DNA from 2 places in the Streptomyces sp. CA-106110 genome. Region 2 is predicted to be linked to the other one. Evidence: riboswitches for the same ligand, from Rfam matches in the RefSeq annotation. Region 2 holds a riboswitch; the other holds the start of a gene.
The links. Region 2 has a riboswitch for cyclic di-AMP ahead of ACQEXA_RS44870 (C40 family peptidase). Riboswitches for the same ligand answer to the same signal wherever they lie in the genome.

Region 1 (21,355 bases), 4.3 Mb from region 2:
CGCGTCCTTGGTGACCGCGCCCGCGTAGACCTTGCCGTCGTCCGTGATCAGGGCGTTGACCAGGCGGGTCGAGAAGACCGTGCCCGAGCCGAACTTGCCCTTGACGTGGTCGCCGAGCGAGTTCATGAAGCCGGAGACCGCGCCGGAGTCGGACGACGGGCCCGAGGGCACCCCGCCCTTGCTTCCGGTGTCCAGCACGACGATCGCGTTCCAGCCCTCGCCGATGGTCTTCGGCTCCGCACCGCGCCCGAGCCGCTCGTCGGTGCCCTGCGGCTCCGCCTTGTGCTCGTTCCCCTGCTCCGCCTTCAGGTCGTCACCCTGAGTGACCTTCGTGCCCTTGGGCGGCGTGAAGTCGAACGTCGACGCGGCCGGCCTGGCGAACGAGATCTGGGCGAAGCCCACGTCCACCACGGCCGCGCCGCCCGACGCCGGGGTCAGTGTGAACTTCAGCGGCAGCCCGGTCTTCGCGTCCACCGCGATGCTGATCGCGCCGACCGTGGTGCCCGACTGCTTCGGCTTGACGAGCAGCTTGTACGCGTCCCGGCCCGCGACCTGCGCGGTGCCGTCGACCGTCACCGAGGTCGTCTTGTCGGCAGCCTTCAGGGCCTCCTCTGTGAGGTCCTTCGGCGTGGCCGGCACGTCCTCGGGCGTCGCCTTGCCGCTCTCGTGGCCGCCCGCACCGGTCGAGTGGTACGCCTCGTTCGAGGCGCTGTCGTAGGCCCAGACGTTGTCGCCGTTGCGGATGACGCTGTACTCGGCGGCCTTCTCGATCAGGGAGAGCTTCTGCTTGTCCTGGCCGTCGGCGGCGACCCGCACGGTGTGCGTGCCGGAAGCCAGTTCCAGCAGCTTGGCGGACGGGTCGGCGGCCGATCCGTCCTTGCCCGCCGCATCGCCGGAGAGCGCACCCGAGGTCAGGCCGCTCTCCAGACCGCCGAGGTTCGGCAGGCCCAGGTCCGTGCTGATCTTCACCGTGCCGGACATCTGCTGGACGTCCGACTTGGCGATCTTCTCGATGAGTTGCTGCGCGCTGATCTTCGGCAGGTCGGGGTCGCCGGATCCTGCGAACGCCGGGACGAGCCCGATGGTCGCCGCGGCCAGTCCCACCACCGTCACCGGGACGACGTACCGCGCGGCCGTGCGCCGCCCGTCGCGTACGTCCTCGACCTCCTCGGCGGGTGTGCTGTCGTCGGATTCGTACGGTGCCATGTGTGCCTTACCTCCGTCGTCGGCGGCGGCGTGCCGTCCGTGCACTCTCCCCGGCTCTGGTCTCGCTCGCGCCGGAGGGTGCGCCCACCCCTGTGCCGCCCATTCTCACCCGAACTCCTGTGAGGTGGTGTCTTCCATCTGACCAAATCGGCCGGGAAGAAGCGTCAGCCCGCGGACTCAAGTCCGCGTAATCCTCGGGTATGACACGGCGGAGCGGCGCCGGCCGCGACCCGTAGGGGTCGTGGGCCGGCGCCGCCCTCAGGAACGCGTGAGCCGCCGGGTTCGCGGTCAGCGCTGCACGAAGACGTAGTCGGCCCGGTAGGGGACGCCCACGACGGTTCCGGGGGTGCAGGAGCCGGTCGGCGCCACGCCGCCCACCGTGTTCAGGCGCAGGATCTCCGCGGTGTCCGCGAGCAGACCGTGGTGCCTGCCTGACCGGTTGGCCTTCAGGTCGAGCTCGGGGATGTTCCTGTCCCCGTTGGGGGTCTTGGTCAGAACCGTGCCGGTGACGGCGCTGCGGTCGGGGGCGACCCACTGGGGCGTACCGGAGTCGGGTTTCACGAAGGAATGCAGGATCCCGCCGCCGAGCAGGGCGGCGACATCGCGCTGGGCGAAGGCGTAGCCGCCGCCGGCGGCCGGCTTGCACTCGTAGATCTGCTTGCCCTTGACCACCGAGGCCTGGAAGTTGTCCAGGGCATGGCGGAAGTCGAAGGCGGTGGTGACGTTGTGGAGCTGGCCTCGGACGGCTCCACCCGGGAATTCGGCGGTGTGCAGATTGGCGTAGAAGGCGCCGGGGTCGCTCTTGAGCCGCGACAGCAGGGCGGCGTCCGCGACCTTCACGGTTCCGACGACGGTGTGGCCCTTGACGCCCTTCTCCAGCAGCTTGCTGAAGTCGATCTTGACCCCTCCGTTGGCGCCCTTGGGGCCCTGGTGGATGTGGAGCAGGGTGGGCCTGCCCGTGCCGCGCCAGGTGACGGCGACGGAGACCTTGTCGCCCTTGACCCTGACGAACTCCAGGGCGGCGCCGTCCTTGTCACCCACCGCGGGGCCGCCGGCGACGGGCACCTCGTCGGCGCCGCGCAGGCTCGCGACAAGGATCGTTCCGCCGGAGCTGGTGCCGGTGAGGGTGCCGCTCTGGGTGACGACGGCCTGGTCGGCGTGCCCGGCATGGTCGGTGCCGTGCTGCGCGTTGGCGTGCCCGGCGGCGAAGGCCGGGATGACCGCGGCGGCGACCGAGGCCGCGGCGCCCACGGCGATGCCGGTGATGATCAGGCTCTTGCGGCGCTCGGTGAACGGAGCGTCTGTACGCATGTTTGGAAATCTCCCCGTATCCGAGCTGACGCCCCCTGCGTCAGCTTCTGGGCATGGATACGGACCCGATCCGAGACTGGACTCAATCCAATGATGTGACCTGTCTCACATTCTGCGGGCAGGTATGGCGGAACGGTCACGGATGTGCCGGGCGTGTCACAAGAACCCGATGTGGCGGGCGGTACCGACCGGCCGGTACCGCCGCGCGGCGCCGACGGGTCAGCCCGCTCGGTGCACCACCGCGTCGCACATCTCCATCAGAGCCGCCTTCGCACCGCACTCCGGCAGCGGGACCAGAGCCGAGCGGGCGTCCTCCGCATAGCGGATCGTGTCGCGGCGGGCCTGCTCCAGCGCGGGATGCACCCTGAGGCGGGCGAGCGCCTCCGCATGGCGGGCGTCGTCGGTGAGGTCCGAGTCCAGGAGCTCGCACAGGGCGATGTCCTCGGCCAGCCCCAGACGCTCCGCGCGCTCACGCAGACGCAGGACCGGCAGCGTGGCGATGCCCTCGCGCAGGTCCGTCCCGGGCGTCTTCCCGGACTCGTGCGAGTCCGAGGCGATGTCCAGCACGTCGTCGGCCAGCTGGAACGCCACGCCCAGCCGCTCGCCGTACTGCGTCAGCACGTCCACGACCGTCTCGTCGGCACCCGACATCATCGCCCCGAAGCGGCAGGCCACCGCCACCAGGGAGCTCGTCTTGCCGCCGAGCACGTCGAGGTAGTGGTCCACCGGGTCGCGGCCGTCCCGGGGGCCGGCCGTCTCCAGGATCTGGCCGGTGACCAGCCGTTCGAACGCCTCGGCCTGGATGCGCACCGCCTCGGGGCCGAGGTCGGCCAGGATGTGCGACGCCCTCGCGAACAGGAAGTCACCGGTGAGGACCGCGACCGCGTTGCCCCAGCGGGTGTTCGCGCTGTCGACCCCGCGCCGCACCTCGGCCTCGTCCATCACGTCGTCGTGGTACAGCGTGGCGAGATGGGTCAGCTCCACGACCACGGCCGAGGGCACGATGCCGGGCGCGTACGGATCGCCGAACTGCGCGGCGAGCATCACGAGCAGCGGCCGGAAACGCTTGCCGCCCGCGTGCACGAGGTGCTGCGCGGCCTCCGTGATGAAGGGCACCTCGCTCTTGGTGGCGTCCAGCAACCCCTCCTCGACAGCGGCCAGTCCGGCCTGGACATCGGCCTCCAGAGCCTGGTCCCGCACGCTCAGCCCGAACGGCCCGACGACGGTCACGTGGGGTCTCCTGTCTGCTGACGTCTGCTGACGATCACACGGTCGGTCTCAAGCACGGTCACTCGGTCGATGACGCTGTCTGTCGACGTGGCTCACCGAGTTTGTCGATCTGTCGTTGCCATCACTCAAGTCAGCGTATCCGGTCACGTTTCGATCGCCGCGAGCGCCCACTGTTCTAGGCCGGGCGGTATCGAATCACGAACGGTATGTTCTTGATCAGGTGATATGAACACATCTTCATCGACATACCTGGAAATAACCTCTCGCAGCCGGTGCCGGCCCCCTCACGTCCCCCGTGTACCCCGCCGGACGCACCCCACCGGGTCGCGGGCGCCGAACCGCACACACCGGTCGCCGTCACCCGGCCGCGCGTGAACGGGAGGTCACCGCCCCGCGGCCGCGCCGCCGCCCCGGTCGGCTGCGGACATCGCCGAGGAGCCGAGGTACGCACATGCACATCCGTACGTCCTTCCCCCACGCGACGGCTCACGGTGATTTCTGGATCCCGCTCCAGGACGGCACTCGTCTGTATGCGCGCGCGTGGCGCCCGCTGACCGCCGAGCCGGTCCCGGCCCTCCTCGAGTACCTCCCCGGCCGCCTGACCGACTCCACCACGCCCCGCGACTGGCAGCGGCACCCCTGGTACGCGGGGCACGGCTATGTCTCCGTACGGGTGGACGCGCGCGGGCACGGCAACTCGGACGGCCGGCCCGCCGACGCGTACACGGCCACCGGGCTGTCCGACGGTGCCGAGGTCGTCGAGTGGCTGGGTGCTCAACCCTGGTGCGACGGCCGTGTGGGCATGTTCGGCATCGGCCTGGGCGGCACCGCCTCGCTCAGGGTCGCGGCCCTCGCGCCCGAGCCGCTGGGGGCGGTCGTCGCGGTGTGCGCCGGGGACGAGCGCCTGGACAACGACCTGCACCACCTGGGGGGTTCCGTCCTCGCCGGGGACCTGCCCGCCCGTGCGTCGGCCCTGGTCGCCCTCGCGGCCCGTCCGCCGGACCCGGCACATGTGGGCACGGTGTGGCGGGACGTCTGGGCCGACCGCCTGGAGGCGCTCGACCCGCTCGTCGACACCTGGCCGGCCCACCCGGTGTGGGACGGCCCCTGGGGCCACGGCGGCATCCGGGAGGACCTCGGTGCGCTCCGGGCGGCCGTGCTCGCGGTGGGCGGCGGGCACGACCCGTACCGGGACGCCGTCCTCGGGCTCGTGGAGCACCTTCCGGCCGATCGCGTACGCGGTCTGATCGGGCCCTGGTCGCACCAGTACCCGGACCACGGGCTGCCGGGTCCGGCGATCGGTTTCCTCCAGGAGACGCTGCGCTGGTGGGACCACTGGCTCAAGGGCGAGGACACGGGGGTCATGGCCGAGCCGCCGCTGCGGGTGTACATCAGCGACCCGCACCCTCCGGCGACGCACTACGACGCCCTCCCGGGCCGCTGGGTCGGCGAGCCGTCCTGGCCTTCGCCGAACGTCACCCGGGTCCCGTACGCGCTCCAGGGCGCGCCCGTGCCTGTCCGGTCCCCGATGCACACCGGCCTCGACTCGGGCGGCTTCGCCCCCCGTGGCGACCACGCCGATCTGCCGCCGGACCAGCGCGAGGAGGACGCGAGGTCGGTGTGCTTCGAGTTCGAACCCGCTGAGGAGACCTGGGTGCTGGGGCGTCCCCGGGTGCGGCTGCGGCTGACCTGTCCGGTGCCGGGCGGCCAAGTGGTCGCCCGTCTCTGCGACGTGGCGCCCGACGGGTCTTCGACGCTGGTCACCCGTGGAGTCCTGAACCTGTGGGCGCGCCGCGGTCCCGATCGGCCCGCCCCCTGGATTCCGGGCACGACGGAGGACGTGGTCTTCGAACTGAGCGGTGTGGGCCATGCCTTCCCGCCCGGCCATCGCATCCGCCTGGCCGTCTCCTCCGCGTACTGGCCGTGGGCGTGGCCCCGGCCCGGTTCGGAGGCGGGCTTCACGCTGGACCCGGCCGGAAGCTCGCTGGAACTCCCGGTGCGGACCCGGGAGCAGGGGCCGCGCATCGCCTTCGAGGAACCGGAGCAGTCCGAGCCGCTCGGCGTCAGCGATCCGGCCACGCTCGACGAACCCCGCCCGGAGCGCCTGGTGGTGCGGGACGTGGCGAAGGGCGAGTGGCTCCTGGTCGTCGACCCGCGCCGGGACGGCACCCGCGTGTATCCCGACGGCCTCGAAGTGAGCGAGGACGCGCTGGAGGCCTACACCATCGAGGACTCGGGTCCGTTGACCGCCCGCATCCGCTGCGACTGGTCGGTCCGGCTGCACCGCCCGGAGTCGGGCTGGGACGCGAGGGTGGAGACGCACGCGGAGCTCACCTGCACCGAGACGGACTTCGTCACCTCTCACGAGGTCGTCTGCAAGGACGGCTATGAGGTGGTGTTCCACCGCACATGGGAGAAACGGATCCCCCGCGGAACGGGATAGAGGCGAGGCATCCGATCGCCACCCCAAGCCCTTATAGGGCAATATGCCCGATTGATCGGAATGCCGGACGGGAGAGGTGTGCGCATCCGCCTGTCCGAATTGCCGTATTAGCCCCTTAGTTGCCGATCAGGTCTCACGCAAGGGCGAAGTGAATTGGGTCACGCACCCGCCGGAGGCGAGCTTTCGGGCGGGCCACCCAATCACCCTTTGCATATGCCAAGTTGAGCATCTCTCGACAAAGAGGATCACACCCCTTATTCCCCAATGTCAGGGTCAATCGGGTCGGAGCATGACTTCCAGGCTTGTTCCCGACATGTGCTCTCGCATACCTTCCCTTCGACCCGAGCGGGCCGCCGAATCCTGCCGCCGCTCGAGAAGCCATCGACCCACCACGGCAGGAGCGGGGGACCCAGGTAAGTCGCCGAGCCGGACAGCGTGCCGGCACGGCTTGGGGTGAAGCCGTGCCTCGACACCGAGGACACGGCCGGGCACCTCCCCGCCCGAACCCGACAGCTCACCTCGCAGGCGCCGGAGAGGAATGCCACATGTCCGCTTTCGCCCTGCCCGCACGTCGCCAGGACCGCAACTCCAAGGCCACCCGCATCCGCCGCGCACTCACCGCCGCGGGGACCGGAGCCGTGGTTCTCGCCCTGCCGATCATGGGTGCGACCTGCGCTTCGGCCGCCACGCCGGCCGCTCCGACGAAGGCCGCCAGCGTGACGTCCCGCGCCGGTAGCCTCGACGGCTGGATCCGCCAGTCGCTCGCGATCATGACCCAAAAGGGAATCCCCGGCTCGTACTACGGCATCTACCGCAACGTGATGCGCGAGTCCTCGGGCAACCCGAAGGCCATCAACCTCTGGGACTCCAACGCCCGCAAGGGCATCCCGTCCAAGGGGCTCCTCCAGATCATCGACCCGACCTTCCGGACGTACCACGTGTCGGGCACGCCCTTCGACCCCTACGACCCGGTCGCGAACATCACGGCCGCGTGCAACTACGCCGCCCACCGGTACGGCTCGATCGACAACGTCAACAGCGCCTACTGAGGTCCGCGGGCCGCCAGCCCCTGACCGGCAGCCGCCGGCCGGGGGATGGCGGCCGGGAACAGTCGCTCGAGGACGACGGCGATGCCGTCGTCCTCGTTCGACGTGGTGATCTCGTCGGCGACCGCCTTGAGTTCCGGGTGGGCGTTGGCCATGGCGACGCCGTGCGCCGCCCAGTCGAACATGGGGATGTCGTTGGGCATGTCCCCGAAAGCGATGGCCCCTGACGGGCTCAGGCCCAGGAAACCGGCGGCCAGCGCGAGCCCTGTCGCCTTGGTGACACCGCACGGCTGCAGCTCGACGGTGCCGGGTCCCGACATGGTGACCGTCGCCAGGGAACCGACCACGTCACGGGCCACCGTCGCCAACTCGTCGTCGGACAGGGTGTGGTGGCGCAGCAGCACCTTGCTGATGGGCTCGCACCACAGGTCGTCGCGCCGCTCCACCCGCACCGCGGGCAGCGTGGGATGCGGCATTTGGTAGCCGGGCTCGATGAGCGTGAGCCCGTGCACTCCGTCCTGGTCCACGGCCGCGTACACCTGCCCCACCTCGGCCTCGATCTTGCCGAGCGCGGTTTCGGCCAACTCCCGGTCCAGGGTGACGGAGAAAAGCAGCCGCTGAGCGCCGGCGTCGTACACCTGCGCGCCCTGTCCGCACACCGCAAGCCCCCTGCCGCCGAGGTCGTCGAGCAGCGGTCGCACCCTCGGCGCCGGGCGCCCCGTCACCACCAGGTGCTGTGCACCGGCCGCGGTGGCTCGTTCCAGCGCGGCCCGTGACCAGTCGGAGAGCGTGTCGTCACCACGCAGCAGCGTTCCGTCCAGGTCAGTGGCGATGAGTGAGTAAGCGAGGGGTGCGGCCATGATCAGAGAATACGGATGGAAACACCTCAGCGTTCGGGCGGTTACCGGACGGCATCCGATATCCCGCGCAGCCCGGCACGCACGGGTATCCTCCTTCGCGTCACGGCCCCCGGGAACGGCGGCCGGCGGCTCGACTCCCCCTGCCCCACGCGCCGTTGAGCCTTTCCGTATGAGCCCCGGTACGTCGCGGTCCGCGTCGAACGGCACACTGCCGGCGCTGTCGGCCACGGGGCCCCCACGTGTCCCCCTATGGACCGGCCCCACCCCGCCCGTATCCCTGAAAGACGCCAAGCCGGAATTGATTGCTCCGACAAGACCTATTCGGACATAGCGAACACTTCGACACTGCCCAGACAGGCGACTCCCCCGTAACGTGTGCGGCGACCACATGGAACACATTTCCCATGCCCGGCACACCAGAAGTGCACGAAAGCGAGGCAGCATCAGATGCCCCCCTTCGACCTCCCCGAGGGCGACCCCTTCGGCCCGCACAATCTGCCCTACGGCGTGTTCTCGCCCATCGGCTCGGACGATCGGAGCGTCGGCGTCCGCCTGGGCGACCACGTACTGGACGCGGGCGCCGCGGCGCTGGCGCTCGGCTCCCCTTACGCCGCCCTGCTAGCACGGCCGTCGCTCGGCCCGCTGCTGGCGGCGGGGCGCACCGCCTGGTCGGACGTGCGCCGGGCGCTGACGGCGTGGGTGACGGTGCCCGCGCACCGGGAGACCGTCGAACCCCTTCTGCGCCCGCTCTCCCAGGTCACGCTGCACCTGCCCTTCGAGGTGGCGGACTACGTCGACTTCTACGCCTCCGAGAACCACGCCCGCAATGTCGGCCGGATCTTCCGCCCCGACGCGCCCGACTCGCTGCCTCCCAACTGGAAGCACCTGCCCATCGGTTACCACGGCCGGTCGGGCACGGTGGTGGTGTCGGGCACCGATGTCGTCCGTCCGCAGGGCCAGCGCAAGGCGCCCACGGACCCGGTGCCGGTCTTCGGGCCCTCCGTCCGCCTGGACATCGAGGCCGAGGTGGGATTCGTGGTGGGCGTGCCGTCGCAGATGGGCCGGCCGGTCCCGCTGTCCGGCTTCCGCGACCATGTGTTCGGTCTCTGCCTCCTCAACGACTGGTCGGCACGGGACATCCAGTCCTGGGAGTACGTGCCGCTCGGACCGTTCCTCGGCAAGTCGTTCGCCACCTCCGTCTCGGCGTGGATCACCCCGCTGGACGCGCTGGAGCAGGCACAGGTGGCGCCGCCGGAGCGCACGCACACCCTGTTGCCGTACCTCGACGACTCGCAGGACGAACCGGCGGGCTACGACCTGCACATCTCCGTGGCGGTCAACGGCCATGTGATCTCCGAACCGCCGTTCTCGACCATGTACTGGACGGCGGCGCAGCAGTTGGCGCACATGACGGTGAACGGCGCGTCGCTGCGGACGGGCGACCTGTACGGGTCGGGCACCGTGAGCGGCACGGCCGAGGGCGAGCGCGGCTCACTCCTGGAACTGACCTGGAACGGGCGGGACCCGCTCGAACTCCCGGACGGCAAGCGGACGTTCCTGGAGGACGGGGACGTGGTGACGATGACGGCGTGGGCACCGGGGCCGGACGGGACGCGGGTGGGCCTCGGAGAGGTGTCAGGCCGGGTGGTACCGAACAGCTGAGCCGGCGGCATCCCGGAGAGCGGGCAGGAGACGCTGCTGGGGGGAGGCCGCGGTGCGGGCGCTGTGGCCGCCCGTCGCCGAAGGACGCCCCCCGGCAGCACCTACGCCCAGTCCTCCGGTTCGGGCTCGTCCTCGGGCTCCGGCCACGCCGGGTCGGGGCCCTGACCGGACACCGGCCCACCGTCCGCGGAATCCTCCTCCGTCGGCCCGTCGAGGGCGGCCAGGACCCCGAGCACCCCCTCCCCGTACGTCGCGAGTTTCTTCTCGCCCACTCCGCCGATCGCGCCGAGCTCCGCCACCGTCTTCGGGCGGGCCGTCGCGATCTCGCGGAGCGTCGCGTCGTGGAAGATCACATAGGCCGGGACGCCCTGTTCCCTCGCTCGGGACGCACGCCAGGAGCGCAGGGCCTCGAAGACCGGCAGCAGCTCGGCCGGAAGCTCCGCCGCCACCTTCGGCGCACGCTCACCCTTCGGGGCCGCGGACCGGGTGACCGTGGGTTTGGGCGGCTCCTTGCGCAGGGGCACCTCGCGCTCCCGCCGCAGCACCGCACCGCTGGCCTCGGTCAGCACCAGCGTCCCGTACTCGCCCTCGACCGCCAGCAGGCTCTGCGCCAGCAACTGCCGTATGACGCCGCGCCATTCGCCCTCGGACAGCTCCTCGCCGATGCCGAACACGGACAGCTGGTCGTGGTCGAACTGGATCACCTTGGCCGTGCGCCGCCCCAGCAGAATGTCGACGATCTGCACCGCGCCGAACTTCTGCCGCCGCTCCCGGTCCAGCCTCCACACCGTGGACAGCACCTTCTGGGCCGCGATGGTGCCGTCCCAGGTGTCCGGCGGCACCAGGCAAGTGTCGCAGTTGCCGCAGCCGCCGGTCCCGGGGTCCTGGCCGAAGTAGGCCAGCAGCTGACCGCGACGGCACCGGGCGGTCTCGCACAGAGCCAGCATCGCGTCCAGGTGCGCCTGGGCCCGGCGGCGGAACTCCTCGTCGGACTCCCCGGACTGGATGAGCTTGCGCTGCTGTATGACGTCGTTCAGCCCGTACGCCATCCAGGCCGTGGAGGGCGACCCGTCGCGGCCCGCGCGGCCGGTCTCCTGGTAGTAGCCCTCGACCGACTTCGGCAGGTCCAGATGCGCGACGAACCGTACGTCCGGCTTGTCGATACCCATCCCGAACGCGATGGTGGCGACGACGACCAGTCCGTCCTCGCGCAGGAACCGGGACTGGTGCGCAGCGCGTGTGCCCGCGTCCAGGCCCGCGTGGTACGGCACCGCCTCGATGCCGTTGCGGGTCAGGAACTCGGCCGTCTTCTCCACCGAGTTCCGCGAGAGGCAGTAGACGATGCCCGCGTCGCCTGCGTGCTCCTCGCGCAGGAATGTGAGCAGCTGCTTCTTGGGGTCGGCCTTCGGGACGATCCGGTACTGGATGTTGGGACGGTCGAAGCTCGACACGAAGTGACGGGCGCTCGGCATGCCGAGCCGCTGGGTGATCTCCTGGTGCGTGGCCTGCGTCGCCGTCGCCGTCAGCGCGATTCGGGGGACCTCCGGCCAGCGCTCGCCGAGCAGGGACAGGGCCAGATAGTCGGGCCGGAAGTCATGGCCCCACTGGGACACGCAGTGCGCCTCGTCGATGGCGAACACCGAGATCTTGCCGCGTGAGAGCAGGTCGAGGGTGGCGTCCAGGCGCAGCCGCTCGGGGGCCAGATAGAGCAGGTCCAGCTCGCCGGCCAGGAACTCCGCCTCCACCATGCGCCGCTCTTCGAAGTCCTGCGTGGAGTTGACGAACCCTGCGCGCACGCCGAGCGCCCGCAGCGCGTCCACCTGGTCCTGCATCAGCGCGATCAGGGGCGAGACGACCACGCCCGTGCCGGGTCTGACCAGGGCCGGGATCTGGTAGCAGAGCGACTTGCCGGCGCCGGTGGGCATGAGCACCACGGCGTCGTCGCCGGCCACCACATGCTCGATGATCGCTTCCTGCTCGCCGCGGAAGGTCTCGTAGCCGAAGACCCGGTTCAACGCGGCCAGCGCCTCGCTGTCGCCGCCCGGCGCCGGCCGCACGCCTGCCTCGGTCATCACACCCGTCCCGTCCATCGCCCGTCCCCCGTGCGTCGTCCTTCGACCACGACGTCCACGATAGGGGGCCGCGCCGACAGGTCCGGAGTTTTCCACAGGCTCCCCTGCCCACCCCAGGTCAAGGACCGGCGGTCGTGACGCGTCGCGCGCCGAACCGGTGAGCCGCACGCACGACGGCCCGGCACCCCCCCGAGCGGGCACCGGGCCGTCGCCCTGCGGGCGCTGTGCGTCAGCGCACGAACACACCCGCTTGGCTCGCCAGATCCAGGAAGTACTGCGGCGCCACACCCAGTACCAGCGTGACCGCCACGCCTGCCCCGATCGCCGTCATCGTCAGCGGTGAGGGCACCGCCACCGTCGGGCCCTCGGGGTGCGGCTCGCTGAAGAACATCAGCACGATCACCCGGATGTAGAAGAACGCGGCGATCGCCGACGAGATCACACCGATCACCACCAGCGGGACCGCCCCGCCCTCCGCCGCCGCCTTGAACACGGCGAACTTCCCGGCGAACCCGGAGGTCAGCGGGATGCCCGCGAAGGCCAGCAGAAACACCGCGAACACGGCCGCCACCAGGGGTGACCTGCGTCCGAGCCCGGCCCACTTGGACAGGTGCGTGGCCTCGCCGCCCGCGTCCCGGACGAGCGTCACAACGGCGAAGGCGCCGATCGTCACGAACGAGTACGCGGCCAGATAGAAGAGGACCGAGGACACGCCGTCCCGTGTCGTCGCGATGACACCCGCGAGGATGAAGCCCGCGTGCGCGATCGACGAGTAGGCGAGCAGGCGCTTGATGTCGGTCTGGGTGATCGCGACGATCGCGCCGCCCAGCATGGTGACGATCGCGACCGCCCACATCACCGGACGCCAGTCCCAGCGCATGCCCGGCAGCACGACGTACAGCAGCCGCAGCAGGGCGCCGAACGCCGCCACCTTGGTCGCCGCCGCCATGAAACCGGTCACCGGGGTCGGTGCTCCCTGGTACACGTCCGGTGTCCACATGTGGAAGGGCACCGCGGCCACCTTGAACAGCAGGCCCATCACGACCATCGCGGCGCCGATCAGCAGCAGCGCGTCATTGCCCATGGTGCCCGCGAGCGCCGGGTCGACGTTCGTGACCGTGCCGTCCACGACCCGGGCGATCGTGCCGTAGGACACCGAGCCCGCGTAGCCGTACAGCAGCGCGATGCCGAACAGCGTGAACGCGGAGGCGAAGGCGCCGAGCAGGAAGTACTTGACCGCGGCCTCCTGCGACATGAGCCGCTTGCGGCGGGCCAGGGCGCACAGCAGGTACAGCGGCAGCGAGAAGACTTCCAGGGCGACGAACAGGGTCAGCAGGTCGTTCGCCGAGGGGAAGACGAGCATGCCGCCCACCGCGAACAGCAGCAGCGGGAACGCCTCGGTCGTCGTGAAGCCCGCCTTCACGGCGGCCTTCTCGCTCTCGCTGCCCGGTACGGCCGCCGCCTGCGCGGCGAAGGAGTCGACCCGGTTGCCGTGCGCCGCCGGGTCCAGGCGCCGCTCGGCGAAGGTGAACACGCCGAGCAGACCGGCCAGCAGGATCGTCCCCTGAAGGAACAGGGACGGCCCGTCGACCGCGATGGCGCCCATGGCCGCGATGTGCGCCTTGGTGGTGCCGTACCCGCCGGCCGCGAGCGCCACGACCGCGGCGAACGCGGCGGCGAGCGCGACCGTCGATACGAACGCCTGGGCGTAGTAACGGGACTTGCGCGGCACAAAGGCCTCGATCAGCACTCCGATCAGTGCCCCACCCAGGACGATCAAGGTGGGTGACAACTGACCGTATTCGATCTTCGGCGCGCCGATCTTCGAGATCGGATCGGCCGCGGTTGTCCACAGGCTGTGGACGACTGCTGTGCTCACTTGGCCGCCTCCACCTCGGGCTTGGGGTCGGTCTGATGTACGTCGGACATGGTCTGCTGGACCGCCGGGTTCACGATGTCGGTGACCGGCTTCGGGTAGACGCCCAGGAAGATCAGCAACGCGATCAGCGGGGCGACCACCAGAAGTTCACGCACGCGCAGGTCCGGCATCTGGGCGACCTCCGGTTTCACCGGGCCCGTCATCGTCCGCTGGTAGAGGACGAGGGTGTAGAGCGCGGCGAGGACGATGCCGAAGGTGGCGATGATGCCGATGGCCGGATGGCGTGCGAACGTGCCGACCAGGACCAGGAACTCACTGACGAACGGCGCGAGCCCCGGCAGCGAGAGCGTCGCCAGGCCGCCGATCAGGAAGGTGCCAGCGAGTACCGGCGCCACCTTCTGCACGCCTCCGTAGTCCGCGATCAGACGCGAGCCGCGGCGCGAGATCAGGAAGCCGGCCACCAGCATCAGGGCAGCGGTCGAGATGCCGTGGTTGACCATGTAGAGGGTCGCACCGGACTGACCCTGGCTGGTCATCGCGAAGATGCCCATGATGATGAAGCCGAAGTGCGAGATCGACGCGTAGGCCACCAGGCGCTTGATGTCCCGCTGGCCCACGGCGAGCAGTGCACCGTAGATGATGCTAATCAGTGCCAGGATGAGGATGGCGGGCGTCGCCCACTTGCTGGCCTCCGGGAACAGCTGGAGGCAGAAGCGGAGCATGGCGAACGTGCCGACCTTGTCGACGACCGCCGTGATCAGGACGGCGACCGGGGCGGTGGCCTCTCCCATGGCGTTGGGCAGCCAGGTGTGCACCGGCCACAGCGGCGCCTTCACCGCGAAGGCGAAGAAGAAGCCGAGGAACAGCCAGCGTTCGGTGCTGGTCGCCATGTGGAGCGAGCCGTTCGCCCGCGCCTGCACGATCTCCGGGAGCGAGAAGTTCCCCGCCTGCACGTAGAGGCCGATCACCGCGGCCAGCATGATCAGGCCGCCGACCAGGTTGTAGAGGAGGAACTTGACGGCGGCGTACGACCGCTGCGTGGACGCCACCTTCTCGCCGTGCTCGTGGGCACGGTCCCCGAAGCCGCCGATGAGGAAGTACATCGGGATGAGCATGGCTTCGAAGAAGATGTAGAAGAGGAAGACGTCGGTGGCCTCGAAGGAGAGGATCACCATCGCCTCGACGGCCAGGATCAGGGCGAAGAAGCCCTGCGTCGGCCGCCAGCGGCGGCTTCCGGTCTCCAGCGGGTCGGCGTCGTGCCAGCCCGCCAGGATCACGAACGGCATCAGCAGGGCGGTCAGCGCGATGAGCGCCACGGCGATGCCGTCCACCCCGAGTTCGTACCGCACCCCGAAGTCCCTGATCCAGGCGTGGGACTCGGTGAGCTGGTAGCGGGAGCCGCCCGGATCGAAGCGGACCACGACCAGCGCGGCGAGCGCGAGCGTGGCGAGCGAGACGACCAGTGCCAGCCATTTGGCGGCGGTCCGCTGTGCGGCCGGGACCGCGGCCGTGGCGATCGCTCCCAGGGCCGGGAGTGCCGCCGCCGAAGTCAGCAGAGGAAAGGACATCGGTATCAGACCGCCCTCATCAGCAGGGTCAGGGCGACGAGCAGCGCCGCACCGCCGAACATCGAGACCGCGTACGACCGTGCGTAGCCGTTCTGCAGCCGGCGGAGCCGACCGGAGAGGCCACCGATCGAGGCCGCGGTGCCGTTGACGACACCGTCGACCAGGGTGTGGTCCACGTACACCAGGGAGCGTGTGAGGTGTTCTCCGCCGCGGACGAGGACGACGTGGTTGAAGTCGTCCTGGAGCAGGTCGCGCCGGGCCGCCCGGGTGAGCAGCGATCCGCGCGGGGCGACGACCGGCACCGGGCGGCGGCCGTACTGGGCGTAGGCGATGCCGGCGCCCACGACGAGCAGCACCATGGTGGCGATCGTGACCGTCAGGGCACTGACCGGGGAGTTGCCCTCCGAGTGCCCGGTGACCGGCTCCAGCCAGTGCAGGAAGCGGTCGCCGACCGAGAAGAACCCGCCCGCGAACACCGAACCGAAGGCCAGCACGATCATCGGGATCGTCATGACCCCCGGCGACTCGTGCGGGTGCGGTTCATGGCCGTGCTCGTCCGGCTGCCAGCGCTTCTCGCCGAAGAAGGTCATGATCATCACGCGCGTCATGTAGTACGCGGTGATGGCCGCGCCCAGAAGGGCCGCGCCGCCCAGGATCCAGCCCTCGGTGCCGCCCTTGGCGAAGGCCGCCTCGATGATCTTGTCTTTGGAGAAGAAGCCGGACAGGCCCGGGAAGCCGATGATGGCGAGGTAGCCGAGGCCGAAGGTGACGAACGTGACCGGCATGTACTTCCGCAGGCCGCCGTACTTGCGCATGTCGACCTCGTCGTTCATGCCGTGCATCACCGAGCCGGCACCGAGGAAGAGCCCCGCCTTGAAGAAGCCGTGCGTCACCAGGTGCATGATCGCGAAGACATAGCCGATGGGGCCGAGACCCGCGGCGAGCACCATGTACCCGATCTGCGACATGGTGGAGCCGGCCAGCGCCTTCTTGATGTCGTCCTTGGCGCAACCGACGATCGCACCGAACAGGAGCGTGACGGCACCCACCACGGTGACCACCAGCTGGGCGTCCGGTGCCGCGTTGAAGATCACACCGGAGCGGACGATCAGATAGACGCCCGCGGTCACCATGGTCGCGGCGTGGATGAGGGCCGAGACCGGGGTCGGGCCCTCCATCGCGTCCCCGAGCCAGGACTGCAGCGGCACCTGTGCGGACTTGCCGCACGCGGCGAGCAGCAGCATCAGGCCGATGGCGGTGAGCTTGCCCTCCCCGGCCTTGCCCACGTCCGCGAAGACCGGCCCGAAGGCGAAGGTCCCGAAGGTCGTGAACATCAGCATGATGGCGATCGACAGGCCCATGTCGCCGACGCGGTTGACGAGGAACGCCTTCTTCGCCGCCGTCGCCGCGCTCGGCTTGTGCTGCCAGAAGCCGATCAGCAGGTACGAGGCGAGACCGACGCCCTCCCAGCCGACATACAGCAGGAGGTAGTTGTCGGCGAGGACGAGCAGCAGCATCGCCGCGAGGAACAGATTCAGATAGCCGAAGAAGCGGCGCCTGCGCTCGTCGTGCTCCATGTACCCGACCGAGTACAGATGGATGAGCGAGCCGACACCGGTGATCAGCAGGACGAACGTCATCGACAGCTGGTCGAGCCGGAAGGCCACGTCGGCCTGGAAGCCGCCCACCGGGACCCAGCTGAACAGGTGCTGCGTCAGGGTCCGGTGGGCGGTGGCCTTGCCCAGCATGTCGGTGAAGAGGACGGCGCCGACCACGAAGGAGGCGGTGGCGAGCACCGTGCCGATCCAGTGGCCGACCGCATCGAGCCTTCTGCCGCCGCACAGCAGGACGGCCGCTCCGAGCAGAGGCGCCGCGATGAGCAGCGCAATCAGGTTCTCCACGATTCTTCCGACCCCTTACAGCTTCATCAGGCTGGCGTCGTCGACCGAGGCCGAGTGGCGGGTACGGAACAGCGACACGATGATCGCGAGCCCGACCACGACCTCCGCGGCGGCGACGACCATCGTGAAGAACGCGATGATCTGGCCGTCGAGATTGCCGTGCATCCGGGAGAAGGTGACGAACGCGAGGTTGCAGGCATTGAGCATCAGCTCGATGCACATGAACACCACGATCGCGTTCCGCCGGATGAGCACACCGGTCGCGCCGATCGTGAACAACAGGGCGGCTAGGTAGAGGTAGTTGACCGGGTTCACTTCGACGCCTCCTCGGTCCTCTTGAGCGCCGGACGCTCCTCCTCGGACCGCTCCAGGCGCTCCGCGGCCCGCTGTTCGAGGGCCTTCAGATCGCCGATCGCCTCCTCGGACACATCACGGATCTGACCGCGCTCGCGCAGGGTCTTGTTGACGGTCAGCTCGGACGGGGTGCCGTCCGGGAGAAGACCGGCGATGTCCACCGCGTTGTGCCGGGCGTAGACGCCGGGGGCCGGAAGCGGCGGAAGGTGCTTGCCCTCGCGCACCCGCTGCTCGGACAGCTCGCGCTGGGTCCGGGCGCGCTCGGTGCGCTCGCGGTGGGTGAGCACCATGGCGCCGACCGCGGCCGTGATGAGCAGGGCACCGGTGATTTCGAAGGCGTACACGTACTTGGTGAAGATGAGGGCCGCCAGGCCCTCCACATTCCCGTTCGCGTTGGCCTTGCCCAGGCCGTCGAAGTCCTTCAGGGACGCGTGGGCGATGCCCGCGAGGAGCAGGACGCCGAAGCCGACCCCGCACACAAGGGCCAGCCAGCGCTGGCCCTTGATGGTTTCCTTCAGGGAGTCCGCCGCGGTGACACCGACGAGCATCACCACGAACAGGAACAGCATCATGATCGCGCCGGTGTAGACGACGATCTGCACGACCCCGAGGAAGTAGGCGCCGTTGGCGAGGTAGAACACCGCCAGCACGATCATGGTGCCGGCCAGGCAGAGCGCGCTGTGCACGGCCTTCTTCATGAAGACGGTGCACAGGGCGCCGATCACCGCGACGGTGCCGAGGACCCAGAACTGGAAGGCCTCTCCCGTGGAGGTGGTGTAGGCGGCAAGTTGCGGGCTCATGCGTCGGCCCCCTGTTCCTCGGGCTTCTCTCCCTTGGAGACGGCCACCTGACGCACCGTGCCGGGCGCGGCCTCCGTCACCAGACCCCGGTAGTAGTCCTGCTCGTCCGTCCCCGGGTAGATGGCGTGGGGCGTGTCGACCATGCCCTCTTCGAGGCCTGCGAGCAGCTGCTCCTTGGTGTAGATGAGGTTGGCGCGGCTGGAGTCGGCGAGCTCGAACTCGTTCGTCATCGTGAGCGCGCGGGTGGGGCACGCCTCGATGCACAGCCCGCACAGGATGCAGCGGGCGTAGTTGATCTGGTACACCCGCCCGTACCGCTCGCCCGGCGAGTAGCGCTCCTCGTCCGTGTTGTCCGCGCCCTCGACGTAGATCGCGTCGGCGGGGCAGGCCCAGGCGCAGAGCTCGCAGCCGACGCACTTCTCCAGGCCGTCCGGATGGCGGTTGAGCTGGTGCCGTCCGTGGAACCGCGGGGCCGTGGTCTTCTTCTGCTCCGGGTACTGCTCGGTCAGCCGCTTCTTGAACATGGCCTTGAAGGTCACGCCGAAGCCGGCCACGGGGTTCTGGAAACCGGGCTTGGTCTCCTTGGGCTCCTCAGCCATCGGACGCCTCCTTTCCATCCGAAGATCCGTCACTGGCAGTGTCCGGTCCACCACTGACAATCAGCTCCCCCTGGCCGCGCGAACGGCGCCGCGGTACCGGCGGCAGCGTCTGACCGGGCAGCGGCGGGACGGGGAATCCGCCCGCCATCGCGTCGAATGCGGCCGGCCCCTCGGCGGGCCGTTCGCCCTCCGTGGCCTTCGCGCGGAACATGTCGATGACGAACGACACCAGCAGCAGCGCAAGGATGCCGCCCGCGACATACAAGGCGATGTCGGCGAAGCCGTAGTTCTCGTTGCGCAGCACCCGCACGGTCGCCACGAGCATCAGCCAGACCACGGAGACCGGGATGAGCACCTTCCAGCCGAGCTTCATCAGCTGGTCGTAGCGGACGCGCGGCAGCGTTCCGCGCAGCCAGATGAAGAAGAACAGCAGCAACTGGACCTTGACGACGAACCAGAGCAGTGGCCACCAGCCGTGGTTGGCTCCCGCCCAGAAGGTGCTGATCGGCCACGGGGCCCGCCAGCCGCCCAGGAAGAGCGTGGTCGACACGGCCGAGACGGTCACCATGTTCACGTACTCGGCGAGCATGAACATCGCGAACTTGATCGACGAGTACTCGGTGTTGAACCCGCCGACCAGGTCGCCCTCCGACTCGGGCATGTCGAAGGGGGCACGGTTGGTCTCGCCGACCATCGTGACGATGTAGATGATGAACGAGACCGGGAGCAGCAGGATGAACCAGCGGTCGTGCTGCTGCTCGACGATCCGCGATGTCGACATCGACCCCGAGTAGAGGAACACGGAGGCGAAGGCGGCGCCCATGGCGATCTCGTACGAGATCATCTGCGCGCAGGAGCGCAGACCGCCCAGCAGCGGATAGGTGGATCCGGAGCTCCAGCCCGCCAGCACGATGCCGTAGATGCCGACCGAGGCGATCGCGAGGATGTAGAGCATCGCGATCGGCAGGTCGGTCAGCTGCATCGCGGTGCGGTGGCCGAAGATCGAGATCTCGTTGCCGGAGGGCCCGAAGGGGATCACCGCGATCGCCATGAAGGCCGGGATGGCCGCGACGATCGGCGCGAGGACGTAGACCACCTTGTCCGCGCGCTTGACGATGACGTCTTCCTTCAGCATCAGCTTCACGCCGTCGGCGAGCGACTGGAGCATGCCCCAGGGGCCGTGCCGGTTGGGGCCGATGCGCAGCTGCATCCAGGCGACGACCTTGCGCTCCCACACGATGGAGAACAGCACGGTCACCATCAGGAAGGCGAAGCAGAAGACCGCCTTGATGACGACCAGCCACCACGGGTCGTGGCCGAACATGGAGAGGTCTTCAGCGGCGAGGTACGGGCTCATGCCTCCACCTCCTTGGGGGCGTCGACGGTGGACGTCGCCGGGCCGATGCGGACGAGGGTGCCGGGCAGCGCGCCGGTGTCGGAGGCGACGCCGCCACCCGTGGAGTTCAGCGGGAGCCAGACGACGCGGTCGGGCATCTCGGTGATCTGCAGCGGGAGTTCGACGGTTCCGGCGGGGCCGGTCACGGCGAAGGTGTCGCCGTCCTTGACGCCCGCCTCGGCAGCGGTGGCGGCGGACACGCGCGCGCGTGCCGCGTGCCGGGTGCCGGCGAGCGCGTCGTCGCCCTCCTGGAGACGGCCCAGGTCGAGCAGCAGCCGGTGGCCCGCGAGCACGGCCTCCCCGGCTGCCGGGCGCGGCAGCTGCCCGCCGATCTCCAGAGGGTTGTTCGCCCGTGGTCCGCCCCATGCGCCGAGCCGGTCCAGCTCCAAGCGCACGGTGCGCAGATCGGGCAGGCCCAGATGGACGTCCATGGCGTCGGCGAGCATCTGGAGCACACGCGCGTCGGTGGGTGCCACGGAGCGGGTCATCTGGTCGGGCTTGAGCGCGGCCTCGAAGAAGCGGGCCCGGCCCTCCCAGTTGAGGAAGGTGCCGGCCTTCTCGGCGACCGCCGCGACCGGCAGCACCACGTCCGCGCGGTCGGTGACCTCGCCGGGGCGCAGCTCGAGCGAGACCACGAAGTCCACCGCGGAGAGTGCTTCACGCGCGCGTGCCGGATCGGGCAGGTCGGCGACGTCGACGCCGGCGACCATCAGGGCCCGCAGTTCGCCCGTGGCCGCGGCCTCCACGATCTGACCCGTGTCCCGGCCGTAGCGGTGCGGGAGTTCGGCGACGCCCCACGCGGCGGCGACCTCCTCCCGCGCGCGCGGGTCGCTCGCCGGACGGCCGCCCGGCAGCAGCGAGGGCAGGGCGCCCACCTCGACCGCCCCGCGCTCCCCGGCCCGGCGCGGGATCCACACCAGGTGGGCGCCGGTCGCGGCCGCGGTCCGGACGGCGGCGGTGAGTCCGCCCGCCACGGCGGCGAGGCGTTCGCCGACGACGATCACCGCGCCCTCGGTGCGCAGGGCCTC
Region 2 (8,763 bases):
TCGAACGAAAGATCCGCCACTGGTCCCCTCGTTTTTCGCTCTCAGCATGCTCACCTCCAGATCCAGCGTACGTCCTGTACATTTTGTACGGAAGCCGATTCCGAGGAGGCGCGTGCCATGAACCGACCGTCCGCCCGCTATGTCCTGCCGGAGTTCACCGAACGCACCGGCTACGGGCAGCGGACCCTCGACCCGTACTCCAAGCTGCTGGACGAGCGGATCATCTTTCTGGGAACGCCCATCGACGACACCTCGGCCAATGACGTGATGGCGCAGTTCATGCATCTCGAGTACCTGGATCCGGACCGGGACATCTCGCTGTACATCAACTCCCCCGGCGGCTCGTTCAGCGCGATGACGGCCGTCTACGACACGATCCAGTACGTCGGCTGCGATGTGGAGACGATCTGCCTCGGCCAGGCGGCGTCCGCCGCGGCCGTTCTGCTCGCCGCGGGCACGCCGGGCAAGCGGTTCGCGCTGCCGGGCGCACGCGTACTGATCCACCAGCCGTCCCTGCCGGAGCCCATCCAGGGACAGGCCACCGATCTGGCCATCCAGGCCGAGGAGCTCATCCGCACGCGCAGGCGGCTGGAGGAGATGCTCGCGCGGCACACCGGGCAGAGTCCCGAGCGGATCGCAGCCGACATCGAGCGGGACAAGATCCTCGACGCCCCGGCTGCAGTGGAGTACGGGCTGGTCGATCGCATCATCCCGAGCCGCAAGGCGTCGCGCACCGCGCCCGGCGCGAGGTGAGCCGTCGATGCTGCCGCCCGAACTGCCTCCGCTGCCCCCGCTGACCCGTGCGGAAGCCGAACTGATCGACCGTTACCTCGACGTGGTCGACCTCGTCGGCCGCATCAACCCCGCGCACTCCGGGGACACCTACGGCTCACTGCGCGCCGCCCAGGCCCTGGTCGGCAAGGCGGTGGCCCTGCGCGAGGCCCTGGCGCTGATGCACCAGCGCGGGGAGAGCGAACTGCACGGCCGCACGCTCGCCCGGGCGCTGCGCGTCCTGGACGGCGAACGCCGCGCGGCCCGCGTCACGGTGCCTCCCGGACCGGACGACTGAGCTGATGGATCGGTGCGGGTGCGGGGCCGGCCTGAGCGACGGCTCCGCCGTCCTCCACCGCCGCACGGGACGGCTGACTGACGGGTAGTGACTGGTGCGCGGGGGCAGGGCAGTTGGCTGGACGGCTGCCGCGCACCGCACATCGGGCGGCGACCCCTACCCCTTTACCGCGGCTCAAACGCGCCGAACGGGTTACCCACACTCGGAGTAGACGTCCATGATCCCAAGGGCCCGCGAGGCATGCGCAACGCGCTTGCCCTTGGGCCGGGATGAGGTGTTCCACCGCAGGTCCGGGCCTCGTCCCACCCCTCAACACGGCCCGAACAAAGGGCTGCCCAGCCGAATGGGTGAGTGGTGAGTAATGCCACAAACCACCGGTTCCATGGTGTTTTTTGGACACTCGTGAGTGAAGATCCCTTGCTGACGACAAGCCCCCGCCACCACGGCGGGGCGGTCCGGGCGGACGCCGAATCCTGCCGCCGCCCGGATGACGGGTCGACAGAAATGGATCGGCAGGAGTGGAGGACCCAGCAAGGCGGGCCGCCGGAGAGATCCGGGCGGTCCTTGGGGTGAAGCCGCGTGAGCGGCCGGGCTACTTCGCCAGCCCGAATCCGACAGGTCATCCTTCACAGGCGGCTGACGAAGGGTTGCGCATGACTGCGCTCAATCGTGTCCCGTCGCTGCTGACCCGGGCCGGCACGGCCTCGGCTCTCACTCTCGCCGCCGTCGGCGGCAGCATCGTGGCCCCCGGCCTCGCCACCGACGCCGCCGCCGCGGCTCCGGCTACCAAGGCGCTGCAGATCGCGGCGTCCAAGAAGGGATCGCCGTACCAGTACGGTGCCACCGGCCCGCGCCGCTTCGACTGCTCGGGGCTCACGGTGTACGCGTTCAAGAAGGCCGGCAAGAAGCTGCCCCGCACTGCCGCGGCGCAGTACAACAAGACGCGCCACATCTCCGCGTCGCACCGCAGGGCGGGAGACCTGGTGTTCTTCCACTGGGGCCGCAGCGTCTACCACGTCGGCATCTACGCCGGGAAGGGAAGGATCTGGCACTCCCCGAAGACCGGGGACGTAGTGAGGCTCCAGAAGATCTGGACGAAGAGCGTGTGGTACGGACGGGTCAGCTGATTCGACCTGCGGGGTGGCGGCACGGCGCGCCGCCGCCCCGCCGGGGCGTGCGCCGGGTCGAATCGGTTACTTGTTCACCATGGCCGACCCACTACCTCACCAGGATCGGAACGAGACACCCCTGGAGCGCGCCGACCGCAACTTCTCCGAGTTGCTTCAGGAGCTGCGGGTCACCCAGACCGGGGTGCAGATCCTCTTCGCGTTCCTGCTGACCCTCGCCTTCACCTCGCGCTTCCCGTCCCTCGACACGGTCCAGCGCATCACGTACGTCACCACGCTCCTGCTGGCCGTACTGGCCGCAGCCCTGTTCACCTCGCCCGCGGCGCTGCACCGCACCCTCTTCCAGCAGCGCGTGAAGCCCTCCGTGGTGCGGATCTCGTCCCGCCTCGCCGCGCTCGGGCTTGTGGTCCTGACGCTGGCGTTCACCGGGTCGGTGCTGCTGGTGGTGGACGTGGCCATGGGTCGCATCGCCGGTATCGCCGCCAGTGCGAGCACCTTCCTGGTCTACGTCGGCCTGTGGCGTGTCATGCCGCGGATGGTCCAGCGCACGATCACCGATCACCGGACGACGGACCAGGCGGACGGCCGGGACACCCCCGGGCCCTCTCGCTGACGTGCGGCCGCTGGTCCGCCCGGGGCGACGACACGACACGGCGCCGAGTGCGCCGGCCGGGTCTCAGGGGCCCTGCTGGCCGCCCGCCGCGACCGGCTCCACGGGGGCGGCCCACGGCAGTTCGATCGCGACCGTCTTGCCGCCCTCGCGGGTGGGCCGCACGCTCAGCTTGCCGCCGTACTCCGCGGCGAGCCAGCGAATGATCACCATTCCGCGGCCGTTGTCCTGTTGCACGGCCGCGGGCAGGCGTTTGGGGAAACGCGGGTGACTGTCGGTGACGCCGATGCGCAATAACTCGTCCCGGTCGAGGACGACGTCCACCGTGAACGTGGGTGACTGCCCCAGGGTGTGCTGGACGGCGTTCGTGGCGAGTTCGGACACGATCAGCCGTACGGTGTCGGCGACTTCGGCGTCGCCCGGCAGTCCCCATTCGATGAGAATGTCGGAGACATATTTCCGGGCGGCGGAGACCGAGGCGGGATCGCTCGGCAGAGTGACGGATGCTTCCTGATGATCTGCCATGGCGACGTCGTCCCTTTCCCACGGGACCGGAGTCCGACACGAGCGGTTGGTTCGAGTAACGGTTCCGGACCTGGTGCTGCTCGCCAGCCTGCCATCACCTGGCCCCCGTCGGGCGCGATCCCCCGAGATATGCATATATCTGTCGCCCAAAGCGGTGAACTCTCCGACGACCGACCGTATTTGGGCGACCCCCCGGGCTCATCCTCTACCGTCGCCGTGAAAACCGCGCGCCATGCGGAGGGAGTCGGCCATGCAGTACGGACCAGCGGTGCGCCGCCGCAAACTCGGCGCCGAATTGCGCGCCCTGCGCGCCCGGACGAGGCTCACGAGCGGTGAGGCAGCCGCCCTGGTCGGCTGGCACCAGTCCAAGGTGAGCCGGATCGAGACGGGTGCCAGCGGGGTCAAACCGGTCGACGTGGGCCGGCTGCTGGACGCGTATGGCGTCGAGGAGCCCGAGCTGCGGGAGCTGCTGCTCATGCTCGCGGGCTCGGAGGACGGCGGCGGGCGGCAGAACTGGTGGAACGCCTACCGCGGGGTGCTGCCGCCGACCTACCGCGATTTCATCAGCCTGGAGTCACAGGCGAGCGGGATACGCACGCTGGAGACCTCCGTGGTGCCGGGGCTGCTCCAGACGCCCGAGTACGCCCGGGCCGTGACCCGGGCCGCTGTCGGCGGTCTGGAGGACGACAAGCTGGACGCCCTGGTGGAGGTGCGGCTGGCCCGGCAGGACGTGCTGCGCGCCGATCCGCCGCTGAGCCTGTGGGCGGTTCTGGACGAGGCGGTGCTGCACCGGGAGGTGGGGGGTCCGGAGGTCATGGCGCGCCAGCTGCAACGGCTCCTGGACGCGGCCAGACTGCCCCAGGTCCGGCTCCAGGTCCTGCCGTTCGCCGCCGGGGCGCATATCGGCGTTACCGGACCTTTCGTTATCTTCTCATTTCCGAGCAGATCTGATCTGGATGTAGTTGTTCTCGACCACTTGACGAGTAGCCTCTACCTGGAGCGGAAAGAAGACCTCCAGGCCTACAGCGAGGCCTTCAACTCCCTTCGGATCCACGCCCTTTCCCCCGAGGACACGTTGGATTACATCGCCGCGTTGGCCGGCGACGCATAAGGAGTCACCATGTCAGCACTGCCTCGACACATCCCTTCCAGCACCTTGCTGCACGGAGTGCGGTGGCTGCGCAGCAGTCGCAGCACGGGAATGAACAACTGCGTCGAGACCGCTCTGCCCGGCCCCGGACGCTGGTCCGGCCTGGTGGCCGTGCGCGACTCGAAGAACGTGAGCGGACCCGCCCTGGTCTTCGGCCCCGACGCCTGGAAGGAGTTCCTGACCGAACTGAGGTGATCACGTTCCTGCGACTCGGTAGCAAATCGGCCAATTTCGAACCGCTTTCCGAGTCACTTCCGTAGCAATTCCTCCCCCACTCTGTTCGTACGAGCTCGTAGGCATCACCCGTACGGCGCGCGAGGCACGGCCGTTTCGCCGACTCACGGTCGCGTTTCGCCGATCACCCCCACGGCGTGCTCGATCTGACCTCCGGTGAGGTCGGCACGAGCGGTCAGCCGCAACCGTGAGATGCCGTCGGGCACCGAGGGCGGACGGAAGCAGCCGACGGCGACACCCGCCGCCCGGCAGTCGGCCGCCCACTGTACGGCCAGTTCGGGGGAGGCTGCCCGCACGGAGACCACGGCGGCGTCCGGACGCACCACCTCATGGCCCTCGGCCGTGAGGCGGGCGTGCAGGGCGCCCGCCACCGCGCGGGCCCGCGCGGCACGCTCGGGCTCGCGGCGCAGCAGACGCAGCGCCGCGAGCGCCGCGCCCACGGCGGCCGGGGCCAGACCGGTGTCGAAGATGAACGTCCGGGCCGCGTTGACCAGATGGTCGATCACATGGGCCGGACCGAGGACGGCGCCGCCCTGGCTGCCCAGCGACTTCGACAGGGTCACCGTCACCACCAGGTCCGGCGCGCCCGCGAGCCCCGCCGCGTTCGGAGCGCCCCGGCCCCCGGCACCGAGGACCCCGAGTCCATGAGCGTCGTCGACGATCAACCCGGCTTCGAACTCCCGGCAGATGGATGCCAGTTCGGCCAGCGGTGCAGCGTCGCCGTCCACCGAGAACACCGTGTCGGACACCGCGACGGCCGGTCCGGTGTGGGTGGCGAGCGCCTTGCGCACTGCCGCGGGGTCGGCGTGCTCGACCACCTGGGTGGTGCCCCGGGCCAGGCGGCAGCCGTCGATGAGCGATGCGTGGTTGCCCGCGTCGGAGACGATCAGCGAGCCGTGCGGCGCCAGCGCGGTGACCGCCGCGAGGTTGGCCGCGTACCCGGAGGAGAAGACGAGGGCCGCCTCGAAGCCACAGAAGTCCGCGAGTTCGCGCTCCAGTTCCCCGTGCAGTTCGGTGGTGCCGGTGACGAGCCGGGAGCCGGTCGAGCCGCCGCCCCACCTCCTGGCCGCCTCCGCCGCGCCCTCGGTCACCTCGGGGTGGCGGGCCAGGCCCAGGTAGTCGTTGCTCGCGAGGTCGAGGAGCGGGGAGTCGGCGGCGCGGGGGCGCAGACTGCGGACGAGTCCGGCCCGGCGGCGCGACCGCGCCTGCTCCTCGATCCACCCGAACGCCATGGGTCCTCCGGTGCTTTTGTAGGCAGTGCACAGACACTAGCCGGACGACCAGCCGCCCAGGGTGTGGCAATACCCACACGTCGAGCGGTGTCTGTTGTGCAATCTCTCCTTGGCCGGGAACGCTTCGGTAGGACAGGATCGGCTCTCATGGACCTGCTGAACACGCTGGTGGACAAGGGGCTTCGGCGCGAGCTGCCGACCCGCGAGGAAGCGCTGGCCGTCCTCGCCACTTCCGACGACGACGTGCTCGATGTGGTGGCCGCGGCCGGCAAAGTGCGCCGCCACTGGTTCGGCCGGCGAGTGAAACTCAACTACCTCGTCAACCTGAAGTCCGGGCTGTGCCCCGAGGACTGCTCCTACTGTTCCCAGCGGCTCGGCTCGAAGGCCGACATCCTGAAGTACACCTGGCTCAAGCCCGACGAGGCCTCGAAGGCCGCGGCGGCGGGCGTCGCGGGCGGGGCGAAGCGAGTCTGCCTGGTGGCGAGCGGCCGCGGCCCCACCGACCGGGACGTGGACCGGGTCTCCGACACCATCAGGACCATCAAGGACCAGAACGAGGGCGTGGAGGTGTGCGCCTGCCTCGGTCTGCTCTCCGACGGTCAGGCCGAACGGCTGCGCACGGCGGGTGCCGACGCCTACAACCACAACCTCAACACGTCCGAGGCGACGTACGGGGACATCACCACCACCCACACGTACGCCGACCGGGTCGACACCGTGCACAAGGCGCACGCCGCCGGCCTGTCGGCCTGCTCCGGGCTGATCGCGGGCATGGGTGAGAGCGACGAGGACCTGGTCGACGTCGTCCTCTCGCTGCGGGAGCTGGACCCCGACTCGGTCCCCGTCAACTTCCTGATCCCGTTCGAGGGCACCCCGCTCGCGAAGGAGTGGAACCTCACCCCGCAGCGGTGTCTGCGGATCCTCGCGATGGTGCGGTTCGTGTGCCCGGACGTGGAGGTGCGCATCGCGGGCGGCCGCGAGGTCCATCTGCGGACGCTGCAGCCGCTGGCCCTGCACCTGGCCAACTCCATCTTCCTGGGCGACTACCTGACCAGCGAGGGCCAGGCGGGCAAGGCGGATCTGGAGATGATCGAGGACGCCGGGTTCGAGGTGGAGGGGGCCGGCCAGGTGACGCTCCCCGAGCACCGCGCGGCGGGCGGCTGCGGATCCCACGAGGGCGCCGGCTGCGGATCCCACGAGAGCACGGGATGCGGATCCCAGGAGTCGGCCGGGGTCTGCGGATCCGCTGTCGCGCCGCAGGCAGGGGAAGCCCGTACGGACCTGGTGGCCGTCCGCCGCCGGGGTGCCGGAACGGATCTCGCGCCCAATGCCTGACCTGTCCGTGGGCGAGCTGCTGGCGCTGGACCGGCAGCACGTCTGGCATCCGTACGGCCCGATGCCCGGGCGGCAGGAACCGCTCGTCGTGGAGTCGGCGAGAGGGGTGCGCCTGCGCCTCGCCGACGGCTCCGGAGAGCTCATCGACGGCATGTCGTCCTGGTGGTCGGCAATCCACGGCTACAACCACCCGGTGCTCAACGAGGCCGCACACGCGCAGCTGGCGCGGATGAGTCATGTGATGTTCGGCGGACTCACCCATGAGCCCGCCGTCCGGCTGGCGAAGCTGCTTGTCGATATGTCGCCGAATGGTCTCGAGCATGTGTTCCTCGCTGACTCCGGCTCTGTCTCGGTCGAGGTCGCGGTCAAGATGTGCCTGCAGTACTGGCGTTCGCTCGGCCGCCCCGCCAAGCAGCGGCTGCTGACCTGGCGTGGCGGCTACCACGGCGACACCTGGCACCCGATGTCCGTGTGCGACCCCGAGGGCGGCATGCACGAGCTGTGGCGGGGCGTCCTGCCCCGGCAGCTGTTCACCGGGGCACCGCCCGCCGACTACGAGGAGTCGTACGCCGACCGGTTGCGCGCGACGATCGAAGAGCACGCCGACGAACTGGCCGCGGTGATCGTCGAACCGGTGGTGCAGGGCGCCGGCGGGATGCGCTTCCACTCCCCCGCCTATCTTCGGGTGCTGCGCGAGGCGTGCGACGCGCACGACGTGCTGCTCGTGTTCGACGAGATCGCCACCGGGTTCGGGCGCACAGGAGCGCTGTTCGCCGCCGACCACGCGGCGGTCACGCCGGACGTGATGTGCGTGGGCAAGGCGCTGACCGGCGGCTATATGACCATGGCGGCGACGCTGTGCACCCCACGGGTGGCCGACGGCATCTCCCGCGGCGAGGTCCCGGTGCTCGCACACGGCCCCACCTTCATGGGCAACCCGCTGGCGGCCGCCGTGGCCTGCGCCTCCATAGAACTGCTGCTCGGTCAGGACTGGCAGTCGGAGGTCAAGCGGATCGAGACGGGCCTGCGGGAGGGGCTCGCCGAGGCGGCGTCCGTGCCGGGGGTGCGCGATGTGCGGATCCTCGGCGCCATCGGTGTCCTCCAGCTCGACCACGAGGTGGACATGGCGGCGGCGACGCGGGCCGCGGTACGCGAGGGTGTGTGGCTGCGGCCCTTCCGCGACCTCGTCTACGCCATGCCGCCCTATGTGACGGCTGACGCGGACGTGGCACGGATCGCGCGCGCGATGTGCGCGGCGGCACAGGAGGGCTGACATGTCGGTAGTGGTCATCACAGGGACCGGGACTGAGATCGGCAAGACGGTCACGACCGCGGCCGTCGCGGCGGCGGCCCTCGCTGCCGGGCGGTCCGTGGCCGTCCTCAAGCCCGCGCAGACGGGCGTGGGGGCCGGGGAGCGCGGTGACGCCGCGGAGGTGGCCCGTCTCGCGGGCGCCGTGACGACGGGTGAACTGGCCCGGTAT

Region 1: another riboswitch for cyclic di-AMP. It lies ahead of ACQEXA_RS24920 (transglycosylase SLT domain-containing protein); the one in region 2 lies ahead of ACQEXA_RS44870 (C40 family peptidase).

The regions. Positions count from the first base shown of each region.
Region 1 is NZ_JBNJNB010000001.1:5,410,718-5,432,072, forward strand. Features, by position in the region: gene ACQEXA_RS24900 (LolA family protein) at 1-1,206, opposite strand, end outside; gene ACQEXA_RS24905 (CHRD domain-containing protein) at 1,495-2,517, opposite strand; gene ACQEXA_RS24910 (polyprenyl synthetase family protein) at 2,737-3,747, opposite strand; gene ACQEXA_RS24915 (CocE/NonD family hydrolase) at 4,199-6,190, shown strand; cyclic di-AMP (ydaO/yuaA leader) riboswitch at 6,563-6,731, shown strand; gene ACQEXA_RS24920 (transglycosylase SLT domain-containing protein) at 6,751-7,239, shown strand; gene ACQEXA_RS24925 (HAD family hydrolase) at 7,233-8,096, opposite strand; gene fahA (fumarylacetoacetase) at 8,544-9,758, shown strand; gene recQ (DNA helicase RecQ) at 9,860-11,848, opposite strand; gene nuoN (NADH-quinone oxidoreductase subunit NuoN) at 12,060-13,709, opposite strand; gene ACQEXA_RS24945 (NADH-quinone oxidoreductase subunit M) at 13,706-15,277, opposite strand; gene nuoL (NADH-quinone oxidoreductase subunit L) at 15,283-17,178, opposite strand; gene nuoK (NADH-quinone oxidoreductase subunit NuoK) at 17,194-17,493, opposite strand; gene ACQEXA_RS24960 (NADH-quinone oxidoreductase subunit J) at 17,490-18,332, opposite strand; gene nuoI (NADH-quinone oxidoreductase subunit NuoI) at 18,329-18,931, opposite strand; gene nuoH (NADH-quinone oxidoreductase subunit NuoH) at 18,924-20,288, opposite strand; gene ACQEXA_RS24975 (NADH-quinone oxidoreductase subunit G) at 20,285-21,355, opposite strand, start outside.
Region 2 is NZ_JBNJNB010000001.1:9,723,035-9,731,797, reverse strand. Features, by position in the region: gene ACQEXA_RS44880 (ATP-dependent Clp protease proteolytic subunit) at 118-753, shown strand; gene ACQEXA_RS44875 (hypothetical protein) at 761-1,069, shown strand; cyclic di-AMP (ydaO/yuaA leader) riboswitch at 1,534-1,718, shown strand; gene ACQEXA_RS44870 (C40 family peptidase) at 1,723-2,196, shown strand; gene ACQEXA_RS44865 (DUF6328 family protein) at 2,276-2,809, shown strand; gene ACQEXA_RS44860 (ATP-binding protein) at 2,873-3,331, opposite strand; gene ACQEXA_RS44855 (helix-turn-helix domain-containing protein) at 3,582-4,442, shown strand; gene ACQEXA_RS44850 (DUF397 domain-containing protein) at 4,452-4,676, shown strand; gene ACQEXA_RS44845 (8-amino-7-oxononanoate synthase) at 4,820-5,947, opposite strand; gene bioB (biotin synthase BioB) at 6,095-7,282, shown strand; gene ACQEXA_RS44835 (adenosylmethionine--8-amino-7-oxononanoate transaminase) at 7,275-8,555, shown strand; gene bioD (dethiobiotin synthase) at 8,557-8,763, shown strand, end outside.